DNA from 3 places in the Micromonospora sp. NPDC049081 genome. Region 2 is predicted to be linked to each of the others. Evidence: predicted binding sites of a transcription regulator. Region 2 holds the regulator's gene; each other region holds the start of a gene.
The links. The regulator HrcA, encoded in region 2, represses chaperone genes, less so after heat shock. The targets are predictions, from matches to a motif close to GGTTNGCACNCTCNNNNNGAGNGTGCNAACC.
Positions count from the first base shown of each region.

Region 1: a site for HrcA is predicted at 2,847-2,877, ahead of AB0B63_RS26925 (FmdB family zinc ribbon protein). Genes of this name have one in related genera too.
Region 3: a site for HrcA is predicted at 2,773-2,803, ahead of groES (co-chaperone GroES). Genes of this name have one in related genera too.

Region 1 covers NZ_JBEZEK010000025.1:32,575-37,633, reverse strand. Annotated here, with positions in the region: gene AB0B63_RS26935 (hypothetical protein) at 973-1,155, shown strand; gene AB0B63_RS26930 (hypothetical protein) at 1,309-1,749, opposite strand; gene AB0B63_RS26925 (FmdB family zinc ribbon protein) at 2,444-2,821, opposite strand; gene AB0B63_RS26920 (5-formyltetrahydrofolate cyclo-ligase) at 3,284-3,949, opposite strand; gene AB0B63_RS26915 (diguanylate cyclase) at 4,035-5,059, shown strand, end outside.
Region 2 covers NZ_JBEZEK010000028.1:59,588-64,646, forward strand. Annotated here, with positions in the region: gene AB0B63_RS28105 (DUF4870 domain-containing protein) at 53-691, opposite strand; gene hrcA (heat-inducible transcriptional repressor HrcA) at 928-1,950, shown strand; gene dnaJ (molecular chaperone DnaJ) at 2,024-3,169, shown strand; gene AB0B63_RS28120 (16S rRNA (uracil(1498)-N(3))-methyltransferase) at 3,448-4,182, shown strand; gene AB0B63_RS28125 (histidine triad nucleotide-binding protein) at 4,576-4,935, shown strand; gene AB0B63_RS28130 (serine hydrolase domain-containing protein) at 5,034-5,059, shown strand, end outside.
Region 3 covers NZ_JBEZEK010000002.1:119,491-124,549, reverse strand. Annotated here, with positions in the region: gene AB0B63_RS04440 (molybdopterin-dependent oxidoreductase) at 1-475, opposite strand, end outside; gene groL (chaperonin GroEL) at 605-2,251, opposite strand; gene groES (co-chaperone GroES) at 2,324-2,638, opposite strand; gene AB0B63_RS04425 (methyltransferase domain-containing protein) at 2,996-4,264, shown strand; gene ybaK (Cys-tRNA(Pro) deacylase) at 4,274-4,753, shown strand; gene AB0B63_RS04415 (substrate-binding domain-containing protein) at 4,966-5,059, shown strand, end outside.

The DNA of each region.
Region 1 (5,059 bases), on a different contig from region 2:
ACGCCAGCCCGGCGGCGGTGGCGTGGTGGGCGGCGGCCCGTGGTAACCACCCCGCCCCGACCCGGCCGAACTCGTCCCCGGTGCGGTACTGCCCGTCCAGGGAGTGGTCGGGACCGTTCCCGGGATCGACGTACCCACCCTCGGCGGCGCGGCCGGCTCACCGGACGGTGGGCCGGCCTGTGGGCTGGGTCGACCGGACGGCAGGCCGGGTGCCGGCGCGTCGACCGGGCTGGCCCAGGGCGAAGGCTGGTGCGTCGCCCCACTTTCCGCTTCCGCGGCACCCCCGGCACCCGCGCCGGTCGCGACCCCGCTCTCTGCTCCGGCCTCCTCTCCGGCACGAGTTCCGGTCCCGGCACCTCCTCCCGTCCCGGCCTCTTGTTCGGTCCCGCCCCTTTGTCCGGTCTCGGCCCCGTGTTCGGTTCCGGCCCTGCGTTCGGTTCCGGCCCCGTGTTCGGTCTCGGTCCTTTGCTCGGTCTCGGCCTCTTGTTCGATCGCGCCCCTTTGTGCGGTCTCGGCCCTTTGATCGGTTCCGGCCCTTTGCTCAGTTCCGGCACTGGTTCTGGTCTCGGCTCTGGTTTCGGTCCCGGCCTCAGGGGCCGCGTCAACCCCGGTGGTGGGAGATCCGTCAAGGTGGTGCGGGGCACCCGTTCCGCCGGGGATGGTGCTCGGGTGAGGCTGGCGGGTCGAGGGTGTCGGCTCGGTGGTGTCCGCTGGGCTGGTGGTGTCCGTCGGGCTGGCGGGGCGTGCCGGGGGTGTGGGGGGTGTCGGCCCGGCGGGTGCGGGGGTGGGCGGCTGTGCGGGTGGGCGTCGCCAGTATTCGTCGTCGGGGCTGGCACCGCTGGGGGTCGTCACGCCATCCGACGCTACCAACGTGAGGGCCGGACGCGGCGGACCCTTGCCGGGGAGACCCGGCAGTTGGCCGCCGTGGTGGTGTGCGGGAAGTGGGCGGTCTGAGGAGTAACCTTGCCGCTCGTGAGCACCGAGGATCTGGCCGGCGGCGGTGTGCCCGGCGATGACGACCGCGCGGTCGACCTCAGCGACGACTTCGTGGTGCTGCCTGAGCAGACCGCCGACGACACCGACTTCGGGTGGGGCGAGCGCCGGGGCGGCAACGACGACTGGTTGCTCGCCGAGCGCCCCCCACACTGGAGTTGACCATCGTCGGCCGCGGGTAGGCCGCAACATCCACTCCAGGGTGGCGACAATGCGGTTCCGGATGGGCGCGACAGCACTGTCTCGGCCCGCAGTCTGGCGGTCAGGCGGTGTGGTCGACGACGACCTTGCCGAAGACCTCGCCGCAGGAGTGGATCATCCTCGGATGACGACGCTGAAGCGGCTCCCTTCCGGCTGACCGACGGACCGTTGCGCCTGATCGGGGCGTACGGCCAGGTAGAGCGCAGACGAGCCGTCCCCGGCCCCGGCACCCACCACGTCGAGGACCAGGGCGTCGGCCGCCAGCAGAACAGGTGCTCCAGCGCTGCGTCCGGCCGGCAGCACGAGCAGGTCGACCCGTGCACCGGGGCGCAGGACCGCGAGGGCGGCCGGTTCGGCCAGGCGGACGGGCACTCCCACGAAGCCGCTCGGCAGCGGTACGGCAGCCGGGGTGCCTCCCTCGGCGGGCCTTCCGGTCTCCTGCGTACCGGACCGGGGGTCGCCCACCCCGTCGGTGACGCCGGCTCCGCTGACGCCCGGTCGTACCGTCCGATGGTGCGGCTGGCCGGACTGGCCGCCGACGGCGGGCCCGGCCACGGTCGGTGGGTCCGGACATCCCGCCGCGTCGACTGTGCCGGCGGGAGGTCTGGCCGCGCTGGGCCTGCCGGTGGCGGGATCTGTGGCACGGGGCCTCCCCATGGAAGGTCCCGCCGGGCCGAGGGCGACGGCAGGTGGCGGGGCACCGGTGGAACAGCCAGCCGGGGTGTCCATGACGATCACCGCCAGCCCCAGCAGGACCGCCACCAAGGCCGCCCGCAACATGGTCCCCCCACCGGGGCGACGCGGCCAGCGGAATGCTCGCAGCGAGCCTTCTCCATCGACCCCACCGGCCACCATGCAACACCCTCTGCCGCTCACCGGATGCCCTGGCGGCACCCCCCGGCCCAGCAGGCTATGTCCCACCCACCCAAACCCCACGCCCCCTCACCCACACCCTGTGGACAACACCCCACCTGTGGAAAACCCCCACCCCCACCCCGCCCCCGCCCACCCACCCCCGTCCCCGCCCACCCACCCCCGTCCCCACCCACCCACCCCCGTCCCCGCCCACCCACCCCCGTCCCCACCCACCCACAAGTGGCGTGATCAAGAGGTTTGCGTCAAATACCGCGATCAACTTGACGCAAAGCTCTTGATCACGGGGGCGGCGTGACGCAAACCTCTTGATCACGGGGGTGGGAGGGGGCAGTGGGGAGGGGAAGCGGTTGGGGAGGGGCGGTGGGGGAGGGGGTCAGGAGGTCGTGGTGGTGGGGGCGGGCTTGGTGGAACTGGTCGAGCCCGAGGGGCCGGAGGTGGTGGACGAGGAGGACGAGTTGGGGGTCGAGGAACCGCCCGAGGTCGACGACGAGCCGGAGCCCGAGGAGTCGCCACCGGAAGAGGTGCCCTCCGACTTCGCCGGCTTCGTCGTGCCGCCCTTGCCCTCGGTGCCCGCCGCCCGGGAGTCGGTGCGGTAGAAGCCGGAGCCCTTGAACACGACACCGACCGAGTTGAAGACCTTGCGCAGCCGCCCCTCGCACGCGGGGCACTCGGTCAGCGGCTCGTCGGAGAACGACTGCACCGCCTCGAGCTGGTGGCCGCACGCGGTGCAGGCGTACTGGTACGTGGGCACGTTCTCCTCCGGATCTGGTTCAGCCGATTGGCACTCGACGTATTCGAGTGCCAATGGTGCGTCATCGGACCCGGGTTCGTCCAGCGGACGTGATCGTCACCCACCCGCCGGGAGGTCCGGACCAGCGGGGAGCAGGCGCGAACCGGACCTCGGCGAGCCGGGTCCGCACCCCACCACCGGCGAAGTCCGACGTCGTCACTGCACCGCGCCACCACTGAGCCCGACGCCGTCAGCCGCCGGCAGAGCCCGACGCCGTCAGCCGCCGGCAGAGTCCGACGCCGTCAGCCGCCGGCGGAGTCCGACGCCGTCAGCCGCCGGCGGAGTCCGACGCCGTTAGCCGCCGGCGGAGTCCGACGCCGTCAGCCGCCGGCGGAGTCCGACGCCGTCAGCCGCCGGCGGAGTCCGACGCCGTCAGCCGCCGGCCGAGCCCGACGCCGTCAGCCGAAGCGGGGCCCGACGCCGTCAGCCGACCGCAGCATCAGCTGGGCCCGACGCCGTCAGCGGAATCCCGTCCAGGGTGAGCAGGCGCAGACCTTCCGACGGGGTGAGGGCCGCCCGCACCGGCCGGTCGTGCGGCTGGGCGGGCAGCGCCGGGAGCAGTTCGCCGTCGTGCAGCAACGCCACGGTCATGGTGGCCGCCGGTACCCGGGCCAGCGCCCGGTCGTAGGAGCCGCCGCCCCGGCCCAGCCGTAGGCCGTGCCGGTCCACCGCCAGGGCGGGCACCACCACCAGGGATGCTCCGACGATCGCCGTCCGGCCCCGCCGGGGTCCGTCCGGCTCGCGCATCCCCCGGCCGGCGGCGACCAGGGTGCCCGGTCCGGCGTACGGGGCCCAGTCCAGGTCGAGGTCGTCGCGGAGCACGGGCAGCAGCAGCTCCGCCCCGGCCGGCAGCGCGGCCCGGAGCACCTCGGGCAGGTCGGGGCCGCCCGGCTCGGAGCCGACCGGCACGTACCCGGTCATCGTGGCCGGCCGCAGGCGGCGTACCAGCGCGGTCAGTTCGGCCTGGACGCGCGTCGCGGCGGCGGCCCGGTGGGCTGCGGTGAGCGCCCGGCGGCGGGCGAGCAGCGCGGCGCGTGTCTCGCGTTTGGCCGCGTGGAGGGCTTCCGCTTCATCAGAAAAATCGGGCACGCAACACTCCTGACGCAACGCTGTCAAAGTGGTCGCTCTGTGTCAGCATCGCAGGAACGGGCCTGGAACTTCCGGGGGGACAGCGTTGACGCTACGCGGGCGGTTGACGGCGGCCTTCCTCACGGTGGTGCTCGGTCCGGTGCTGCTCGGCGCGGTCTTCGTCGGCACCACCCTGTCGACGGTGGACCGCACCCGGTCCACCGAACGGCTCGGCCTGGCCGCGTCCGCCGTGCGTACCTCGATCGACGCGTTGTGCCAGCAGTTGCGGGCCGCCGCCGACGCGGTGGCCCTGCGCCCCGATCCGGCGACCCGGGCGGGCGCGGCGGGTCAGGTGGTCAGCCGGGGGTTGGCCACCGCCGTGCTGGTCACCGACGTGACCGGCGGCACCACGTACGCCACCCCGGGTGGGCCGGCGACCCCGTGGCAGGACTGCGCGGGCGTCCGCACCGGCGGACCGGTCCGGGCGCTCAGCGCCCGGGTGGACCTGCGTGACCCGGCGGGCACGCCGCTCGGCGCGGTGGCCGCCGCCGAGGTGGTCGACCCGGCGTTCGTGGCCCGGCTGGCCGCCGCGACCGGCGTCGCGGTCACCCTCCTCGACGACACCGCCGGCCCCGACCGGATCACCCACACCACCGAGACCCGTCGGGTACGCGACGCGGTGCTCGCCGCCGCCGGCACCCTCGACGGTGACCGGGTCACCGCGACCCGGGACGGCCGGTACGTGCGGCGGCTCGGGCCGGCCCCGGGACAGCCGTTGCCGCTGGTCCTTTCCGTGGCCGGGGAGCGACCGTCGGGCCTGCCGGCGGCACTGGTCGGGGCGGTGCTGCTCGCCGTGGTGGTGGCGGTGCTGACGGCGTGGCGGCTGGCCCGGGTCACCACCCGGCCGTTGGTGGAGTTGGCCGGTGCGGTGGACCGGGTCGCCCGGGGTGACCTGACCGCCCGGGTGCCGGTGCGCAGCCGGGACGAGATCGGCGGGCTCGCTGCCGCGTTCAACCGGATGATCCGGGAGACCGCCGGGTACGTGGCTGCGCTGACCAGCAGCCGGGACCAGTTGCGGGGGCACCTGAGGGTGCTCGGGGACACCCTGGCCAGCACCCACGACCTGCAACG
Region 2 (5,059 bases):
GGCCGGGGCCGGCGGTGGTGCCCGACCGGCCGGGGGAGCGGCCGGCCGGGGTTCACTTGATGAAACTGGTGGACATCGGGTAGCGGTAGGCCTGACCCTCGTTGGCCTTCATGCCGGCGATGATCCCGAACAGGATCTGGATCACCACGACCGCGATGCTGGGCAGGAAGAGCAGGCACCAGCTCACGAAGAGCAGCACGAACGCGATGATCGACCAGAGGATCTGGAAGTTCAGCGCGGCCAACGCCTGCGCCCGGACGGCCGGCGACTGCTGACCGCGTACCAGGTAGGCGATCAGCGGGGCGACGAAGCCGAGCGGGCCGAGGCTGATCAGCGCGCCGGCGGCCCCGCCGAAGTGCGCGACCAGCGCCCAGGTCTTGTCCTCGCTGTTGGCGTATCCACCGGTCGGGGCGCCGTACGCGCCGGCGGTCGGATATCCGCCACCGGCCGGCGGGTAGCCACCAGGCGGGCCGTAGCCACCGGGCGGGCCGTAGCCACCCGACGGGTCGTAGCCACCCGACGGCGGCTGGTCACCGGTGGGCGGCGGATACCCGCCGGGCGGGGGATACCCGCCTGCACCCGGTGCCCCGGACAGTGGTGCGGTGGGCGGCTCGTATGGCGAGCCCTGGCCAGCGTTCGGGTCCGGCGGGTAGCCGTCCCCCGCGCCGGGCGGGCGAGGTGGTTCAGTCATGCCCGTCACGGTAGGGGCTGCCGGCAAGGGTGCACCAGAGCGACACTGGTGAGGTTGGCCTCGACATTCGGTCAGCGGCCACGCCGGCAACCCACCGGGGCGGTCGCACCGACGGTCCGTCGTTGATCAACGCAGCGGCGGTACTGCCGTCGTAGACTGGCACTCGCTACAGTCGAGTGCCAGAGCGCTCGCCGGACGCGTCAGAAGTCCGGTCGCCGTGCGACAGGAGGTGGGAGATGGGTCTCGACGACCGCAAACTCGCCGTGCTGCGGGCGATCGTCGAGGACTACGTCGCCACGCAGGAGCCCGTCGGCAGCAAGACGCTCGTCGAGCGGCACCAGCTCGGGGTCTCCCCGGCGACCGTCCGTAACGACATGGCGGTGCTGGAGGAGGAAGGCTACATCCGGCAGCCGCACACCAGCGCCGGCCGGGTGCCCACCGACCGGGGCTACCGCCTCTTCGTCGACCGGCTCTCCCGGGTCAAACCGCTCAGCCCCGCCGAACGTCGGGCCATCGAGCGGTTCCTGGTCGGCGCGGTCGACCTCGACGACGTGGTGCACCGCACCGTACGGCTGCTGGCGCAGCTCACCCGGCAGGTCGCCGTCGTGCAGTACCCGTCGCTGGCCCGGTCGTCGGTGCGGCACCTGGAGCTGGTGCCGATCTCCACCACCCGGCTGATGCTGGTCATGATCGCCGACACCGGGCGGGTCGAGCAGCGGCTGGTCGAACTGCCCACGCCGGTCCCCGCCGACGACGTCACCGACCTGCGCCGGCTGGTCAACGAGAAACTGGTCGGCAGTCGGTTGTCCGACACCCCACCGCTGGTCCAGGCGCTGGTCGAGGAGTCCGCGCCGCACCTGCGCGGGGCCATGACCACCCTGTCCACCGTGCTGCTGGAGACCCTCGTCGAGCGCACCGAGGAGCGGTTGGCGCTCGCCGGCACCGCCAACCTCACCCGGGGCGGCCTGCTCGACTTCCAGGGTTCGCTGCGACCCATCCTGGAGGCGCTCGAAGAGGAGGTCGTCCTGCTCAAGCTGATCGGCGAGGCCGAACCGAGCACCACCCGGGTGCTGATCGGCGACGAGAACGAGGTCGACAACCTGCGGGCCGCCTCGGTGGTCAGCACCGGGTACGGCCCCGGCAGCACCATCGTCGGTGGGCTGGGCGTACTCGGCCCGACCCGGATGGACTACCCCGGCACCATCGCCACGGTGCGGGCCGTGGCACGCTACGTGGGCGAGCTGCTGGCCCAGAACTGACCAGTCAGGGCCGACGGCCGGCTCCGGCCGCCGACCGGCGCAACGCGAGACGAACATGAGGACACGGAACGCAGTGGCCAGGGACTACTACGGCATTCTCGGCGTCGGCCGGGAAGCCTCCGATGACGAGATCAAGCGCGCCTACCGCAAGCTGGCGCGGCAGTTCCACCCGGACGTCAATCCGGACCCGGAGGCACAGGAGAAGTTCAAGGACATCAACGCCGCGTACGAGGTCCTCTCGGACGACCGGAAGCGGCAGATCGTCGACCTGGGCGGCGACCCGCTCGCCCCGGGCGGCGGGGGCGCCGGTGGCCCGGGCGGCCCCGGCGGGGCCGGCCCGTTCGTCGGCTTCCAGGACATCATGGACGCCTTCTTCGGTGGTGCGGCCGGTGGGGCGCGCGGTCCGCGCCCGCGTACCCGCCCCGGAGCCGACGCGATCCTGCGGCTGGAACTGGACCTGCACGAGACCGCCTTCGGCGTCGAGGCCCCGATCACCGTCGACACCGCAGTGCTCTGCACCACCTGCTCCGGGGCGGGCACCGCAGCCGGCACCCACCTGGCGACGTGCGAGGCGTGCGGGGGCCGGGGCGAGGTGCAGTCGGTGCAGCGGACCTTCCTCGGCCAGGTGGTGTCGGCCCGCCCGTGCACCGTCTGCCAGGGCTACGGCACCACCATCCCGCACCCCTGCCCGACCTGTGCCGGCGACGGCCGGGTACGGACCCGCCGCTCGCTGACCGTCAAGATCCCCGCCGGGGTCGAGGACGGCATGCGGATCCGGCTCGCCCAGCAGGGTGAGGTCGGCCCGGGCGGCGGCACCGCCGGTGACCTCTACGTCGAGATCCACGAGCGCCCGCACGACGTCTACTCCCGCAAGGGCGACGACCTGCACTGCCGGGTCACCGTCCCGATGACCGCCGCCGCGCTGGGCACCCGACTGACCATCAAGACGCTGGACAGCGAGGAGACGGTCGACGTCAAGGCCGGCACCCAGCCGGGCAGCACGCTGCGGCTGCGCGCCCGGGGCGTACCGCACCTGCGGGGCACCGGCCGGGGTGACCTCTACGTCCACCTCGACGTGCGTACCCCCACCAAGCTCGACGCCGACCAGGAGAAGATGCTGCGGGACTTCGCCAAGACCCGGGGCGAGGAGGTCGCCGAGCTGAGCAAGCAGGGCGGCTTCTTCTCCCGGATGCGCGACGCCTTCAACGGCCACGCCTGACCCGGGCCTGCCCCGGGCTGGTTCGGACCCCCGTCAGCGGTGCCCTGGTCAGCTCGGGTGTGGCGGCCCTGACCCGGAGCGGTCCTGACTCGGGACGGTCCTGACTCGGGGCGGTTCTGACCCACGGTTCTGACCCGGGGCGGTTCTGACCCAGGGCGGTGGTGTGTCCGGCGGTTTGCTCCGGGGCGGTGGTGTGCGGGGCGGCCCGGTCCGGGGCGGCGGTCTGTCGGGCGGCCCGGTCCGGGGCGGTGGGGGCCGGGCCGGTTAGCCTGATCGGCGTGTCCGCGCCGCTGTTCCTGGTCGAGTCGCTGCCTCCTGCCGACCAGCTCACCCTGGACGGCCCCGAGGGGCACCACGCCGCCACCGTGCAACGGCTGCGCGTCGGCGAGGAGCTGCTGCTCGCCGACGGTCGGGGTGGCACCGCCACCGCCGTGGTCACCGCCGTCGGCCGGGGCACCCTGGACCTCACCGTCACCTCCCGGGGGTACGTGGACGCGGACGTCCCCCGGCTGGTCGTGGTGCAGGGCATCGCCAAGGGCGACCGGGGTGAACTCGCCGTGCAGGCGATGACCGAGGTCGGGGTGGACGAGATCGTGCCCTGGGCGGCGTCCCGCTCGGTGGTGCAGTGGCGCGGTGACCGGGGCGTACGGGCCAGGGAGAAGTGGGCTGCGACCGCCCGGGAGGCGGCCAAGCAGGCCCGTCGTGCCTGGTTGCCGGTGGTGGCGGGAGCACCGGACGAGTCCACCGCCACGGTGGCCCGCCGGATCGCCGGGGCCGGCGCGGCGTTCGTCCTGCACGAGGAGGCCGAGGAGCGGCTGACCACGGTCGAGCTGCCGACCACCGGCGAGATCATCCTTGTGGTCGGCCCCGAGGGCGGCATCGCCCCGACCGAGTTGACCGCCTTCACCGAGGCCGGTGCCCGCCCGGTCCGGTTGGGCCCCTCGGTCCTGCGTACCTCCACCGCCGGCGTGGCCGCCCTCTCCGTCCTCTCCACCCGCCTCCCCCGCTGGTAACCCCCTCTTCCCCTCCCTCCCTCGCCCCACCTCCGCCCCACCGCGCCCCCGCCCCCGCCTCCCCCACCCCCTGGCCCCCGCCTCCCTCCGCCGCCCCCGCCTCGCCCCGGTGATCAAGAGGTTTACGTCATCCGCGAGCCCAATCCCGCCCCAAATCTCTTGATCACCGAGCCCACCACCCAGCCCTCGGCGTTGGTGGCTGGTGATCAAGAGGTTTGGGTCATCTGGAGGCCTGAAATTGGCGTAAAGCTCTTGATCACCGGGGCGAGGAGGGCTGGGCGGGGCTGGGCGGGGTCGGCGGGCTGGGCCGGGTGGGGTGGGGCTGGCGGGGGTCGGGGCGGGTGGAGGAGTGGGGGAGTGGGGGGTGGTGGGGGTGGTCTTTAGAGTGGGGGGATGGGAGCTGACTGTCTGTTCTGCCGCATCGTCGCCGGGGAGATTCCGGCCACCATCGTCAAGGAGACCGCCAGCACCCTGGCATTCCGCGACATCGGGCCGAAGGCGCCGGTGCACGTGCTGGTCATCCCCAAGGAGCACTACGCCGACGTGGCGACGCTCGGCCAGGGTGACCCGGCGCTGGCCGGTGAGGTGCTGGCCACGGCTGCCGCGGTGGCCGAGGACGAGGGGCTGACCGGCGACGGCTTCCGGCTGATGTTCAACACCGGCCCGTACGGCGGGCAGGAGGTCTTCCACGTGCATGCCCACCTGCTCGGCGGTGCGCCCCTGGGCCCCATGCTGGTCCGGGACCTGGGGTGACGTCCGGGACTGAGCCGGAGCCCGACCCGCAGCCCGCTGCGTCGCCCGATCCCGACGGGGGTCCCGCCGCGACGGTGACGCGGCGTCGGCTGGAGCGGATGGTCCGGCAGGTCCAGGCGCAGGC
Region 3 (5,059 bases), on a different contig from region 2:
CGGATGGCAGGGCGGTGGGTGGCTGCCAGGGCCAGGGGTCGAGCTGCCACGGGCCGGCCACGAACGCCCAGAGCACCAGCGCACCCAGCCCTCCGCCGAGCAGGGCCGGAAGGGTGTCGGCGGCGTCCGCGCCGGCCCGGGTGAGCGCGGCGGCGGCACCGAGACCGGCGAACACCGTGATGCCCAACAGCCCCACGGCCAGCCGGCGGGCGGCGAGCACACCGATCCCGGCGGCGAACGCCGCCAGCAGCACCGCCGTACCCACCAACAGGGCGATCTTGTCGTACCGGCCGAAGACGTCGATGGCGAACTGCTTGAGCGGCTCGGGGACCGTGTCGACCACCACCCCGCCGACCGCGATCAGCGGGGCGGAACGTGGGCCGGTGAGGACGGCGACCGGCTCGGCGACACCGATGGCCACCACGGCGGCGGTGACCCCGGCCAGTGCGGCGAAGCCGCGGGGGGTGGTGCTCATCCGGCCAGTGTCGTCGATCGACCGGGCCGGCCGCCAACCACGTCACCGATCCGTAAGCAGCCGCCCCCGGACGCGTCAGGGCGCACCGCCGAGGTACGACGGTGCGCCCTGAACAGGCGTACTACCGGGTCAGAAACCCGGGCCGTGCTGGTGGCCGTGACCGTGGCCGTGGCCGTGCCCACCGGCGGCGGCCGGCTCCGGCTGCTCCGGCTTCTCCACCACGAGGCTCTCGGTGGTCAGCAGCAGACCGGCGATCGAGGCGGCGTTGGTGACCGCGTTACGGGTCACCTTCACCGGGTCGATGATGCCGGACTTGACCAGGTCGACGTACTCGCCCTTGGCGGCGTCGAGGCCGTGGCCCCACTCCTTGCCCGCGACCTTCTCGACCACCACGTAACCGTCGTGGCCGGCGTTCTGGGCGATCCAGCGCAGCGGCTCGACCAGCGACTTGCGCACGATCGAGACACCCACCTTCTCGTCACCGGTCAGGCCCAGGTCGTCGTCGAGCACCGAACGGATCTGGGCCAGCGCGGCGCCGCCGCCGGGAACCGTACCCTCCTCGACCGCGGCCTTGGTCGCGGCGATCGCGTCCTCGATGCGGTGCTTGCGCTCCTTCATCTCGACCTCGGTCGCCGCGCCCGCCTTGATGACCGCGATGCCACCGGAGAGCTTCGCCAGCCGCTCGGCCAGCTTCTCCCGGTCCCAGTCGGAGTCGGACGCCTCGATCTCCTTGCGGATCTGGGCGACCCGGTCGGCGACCTCGGCGGACTGGCCGCCGCCGTCGATGACGGTGGTGTTCTCCTTGTCGACCACGACGCGCCGGGCGGTGCCGAGCGCCTCCAGGCCGACCTGGTCGAGGCGGTAGCCCAGCTCCGGGGCGACCAGCTCGGCGCCGGTCAGGATCGCCATGTCCTGCAGCATCGCCTTGCGGCGGTCGCCGAAGCCCGGGGCCTTGACCGCGCAGACCTTGATGGTCTTGCGGATCGCGTTGACCACCAGGGTCGACAGCGCCTGGCCGTCGACGTCCTCGGCGACGATCAGCAGCGGCTTGCTGTTCTGGAGGACCTTCTCCAGCAGCGGCAGCAGCTCCTCGATCGCCGAGATCTTCTGCGTGGTGATGAGGATGTACGGGTCGTCCAGCACCGACTCCTGCGACTCGGAGTCGGTGACGAAGTTGGGCGAGATGAAGCCCTTGTCGAACTGGAGACCCTCGGTCACCTCCAGCTCGGTGGTGAGGGTGGAGCCCTCCTCGACGGTGATGACACCGTCGCGGCCGACCCGCTCCATCGCCTCGGCGATCAGCTCGCCGATGGTGGCGTCCTGCGCGGAGATCGTCGCCACGTGCGCGATCGACTCCTTGTCGGCCACCTCGACGGCCCGGCCGAGCAGCGCCTCGGAGACCTTGGTGGCCGCCGCGTCGACACCCCGCTTGAGGCCGGTCGGGTTGGCCCCGGCGGCCACGTTGCGCAGACCCTCGCGCACCATCGCCTGGGCCAGCACGGTCGCGGTGGTGGTCCCGTCGCCGGCGACGTCGTTGGTCTTCGTCGCCACCTCCTTGACCAGCTGCGCGCCGAGGTTCTCGTACGGGTTGGTGAGCTCGATCTCCTTGGCGATGGTCACACCATCGTTGGTGATCGTCGGCGCACCGAATTTCTTGTCCAGGACGACGTTGCGCCCGCGCGGGCCGAGGGTGACCTTGACCGTGTCCGCGAGGGCGTTGACACCGTGCTCCAGCAGGTGTCGGGCGTCGTCCGAGAAGCTCAGGATCTTCGCCATGAATGTCCCTTCGAAGCGTCGTCGCCCCGGCCCGGCGAGCCGGACCGGGGCGACGACACTGGAATCGGTTGGTTACTTCTCGATGACCGCGAGAACGTCGCGGGCGGAGAGCACCAGGTACTCCTCGCCGGCGTACTTGATCTCGGTGCCGCCGTACTTCGAGTAGAGAACGGTGTCGCCGACCTTGACGTCGAGCGGCACGCGGTTGCCCTTGTCGTCGATCCGGCCCGGGCCGACGGCGAGGACGGTGCCCTCCTGCGGCTTCTCCTTGGCGGTGTCGGGGATCACGATGCCCGACGCCGTGGTGGTCTCAGCCTCGTTCGCCTGGACCACGATGCGGTCCTCGAGCGGCTTGATCGCAACCTTGGTCGCGGTAGTCACGGGCATACCCTCCTGGGGTACTTGGTTTCGTTGCCGGCCGAGAGTCCGACCAGCGTCAATCTGCCACATGCCACCGGGCGGGGCCGTCGTCGCGGGTGCCGGTCCGCCTGGCGTTCAGCACCCGGACCAGGTGGTCCGGACGCTGGCACCCTCAGGGTGAGAGTGCTAATCGCAGGTTATTCCTCGGCTAGCACTCCGTCAAGGAGAGTGCCAATCCGCCGCCCTTCGTGTCGACCGGGCGGTGCCCGACCCGACGGCGGCGGTCCGGCGGTGCGGACACCGGCCGGAGGCCGCGACACCGCCCGGAGGCCGCGACACCGGCCCGACCGAGTCGGCCCGCCGGCCGGGCCGGACAATGAGGGCGTGGATCTCGACCAGTTCGCCGCGCTGCGTACCCCCGAGGGGTCGGTCGTGCTCGCCGCGGCGACCGAGGTGGCCGGCGGCGACCCGCTGGTCGCGGCGGCGGCGCTGCGGTCGCGTGGGGTGCCCCCCGGGCTGGCCGCCGCCGCGCTGACCCAGGCCGAGCTGCGTCGCCGGGCGGTCGGCAAGTTCGGCCCCGAGGCGGCCGGGATGTTCCTCACCCGCCCCGGCCTGGAGCAGGCCACCCGTCGGGTCGTCGCCGACCGGCGGGCCGGGCGGCTCGCCGCCGCCGGGGTGCGCACCCTCGCCGACCTGGGCTGTGGCCTCGGCGCCGACGCGCTCGCCGCCGCCCGCGCCGGCATCCGGGTGTACGGGGTGGAGGCCGACCCGGTCACCGCCGCGCTGGCCGCCGCGAACGCCGAGGCGGCCGGCCTGGCCGGGCGGTTCACCGTCGAGTGCGGCGACGCGACGGCGTTCGACGTGACCCGGGTCGACGCGGTCTTCTGCGATCCGGCCCGGCGGCGGGCCGGCACCGGACGACGGATCTTCGACCCGAACGCCTACTCGCCGCCGTGGGACTTCGTCACCGGGCTGGCCGGCCGGGTGCCGCACACGGTGGTGAAGGTGGCCCCCGGCGTCGACCACGCGTTGATCCCGGCCGGGGCCGAGGCGGAGTGGGTCAGCGTCGACGGGGACCTGGTCGAGGCGGCCCTCTGGGGCGGCCCGCTCGCCGAGGTGCCCCGCCGGGCGACCGTGCTGAGGGCGGGGACCGCCGACCGGCACCGCCCGGCGGACGGTTCTCCCACCTGCCGTACCGCCGACCGCGATCCGGTCGCCGTCCACCAGCTGACCGGCACCGGTGCGGCCGAGGCCACGGTCGGACCGGTGCGGCGCTACCTGTACGACCCGGACCCGGCGGTGGTCCGGGCGCACCTGGTCGCGGAGCTGGCCGGCACGCTCGACGCGACGCTTGCCGATCCGAGCATCGCCTACCTCTATGCCGACGCCCCGCGGCCGACCCCGTTCGGCCGGTGCCTGGAGATCGTCGACGTGTTGCCGTTCTCGCTGAAGCGGCTGCGCGCACTGCTGCGGGAGCGCCGGGTCGGCCGGGTCGAGATCCTCAAGCGGGGCTCGGCGCTGGTGCCCGAACAGCTGCGCCGGGACCTGCGGCTGAGCGGGGAGAACCCGGCCAGCCTGGTGCTGACCCGGGTCGCCGGGGCACCGACGGTGCTGGTCGGTCGACCGGTCGCGGACGGGGCCGGGCCGGGCTAGCGTGACCGCATGGCGGGACGGTCCACCGCGGCGACGGCGCTGCTGACCAGGCAGAAGATCACCCACAGCATCCATCCGTACGACGTCTCCCCGGATGCGCCCCACTACGGCGCGCTGGTCGCGGCGGCGCTCGGGGTGCCACCGCAGCGGGTGTTCAAGACCCTCGTCGCCGAGGTGGACGGGGCGCTGACGGTGGCGGTCGTCCCGGTCACCAGCGAGCTGGACCTCAAGGCGCTGTCGGCGGCGGTCGGTGGCAAACGGGCCGCGTTGGCCGACCGGGCCGTCGCCGAACGGAGCACCGGGTACGTGCGGGGCGGGATCAGTCCGCTCGGTCAGCGGCGACGGTTGCCGACGGTGGTGGACGTCTCCGCGCTGGACCACGAGACCGTCTATGTCTCGGCGGGTCGCCGGGGGTTGCAGCTCCAGCTCGCCCCGACCGATCTGGTCGCCCTCACCGGGGCCGGTACCGCGCGGATCGCCACCCGCTGACCAGCCCCGACTGGGCGGTCGCAGACCGGACACGCAGCGTGATTGCGGGACGGGTGTCCTGCGGGTGACAACCGCGTTGCTGAATTGTTACCGCCCCCAACAAACTTCTGACCTCGGCAGTCTTGCGCCCGAGATGTGAGCGGGAATACGTTGCCGGACACAACAAAACACCGACCACTCCTTCCCCCACCCTCGAAAGGACCCGTGCAGACATGCGCAAGGGCTTCCTCACCTTCGCCGCCGTCGGCCTGCTCGCCACCGGCAGCATGGCCGCCTGTGGCGACGACTCCAGCAGCAACGACACCG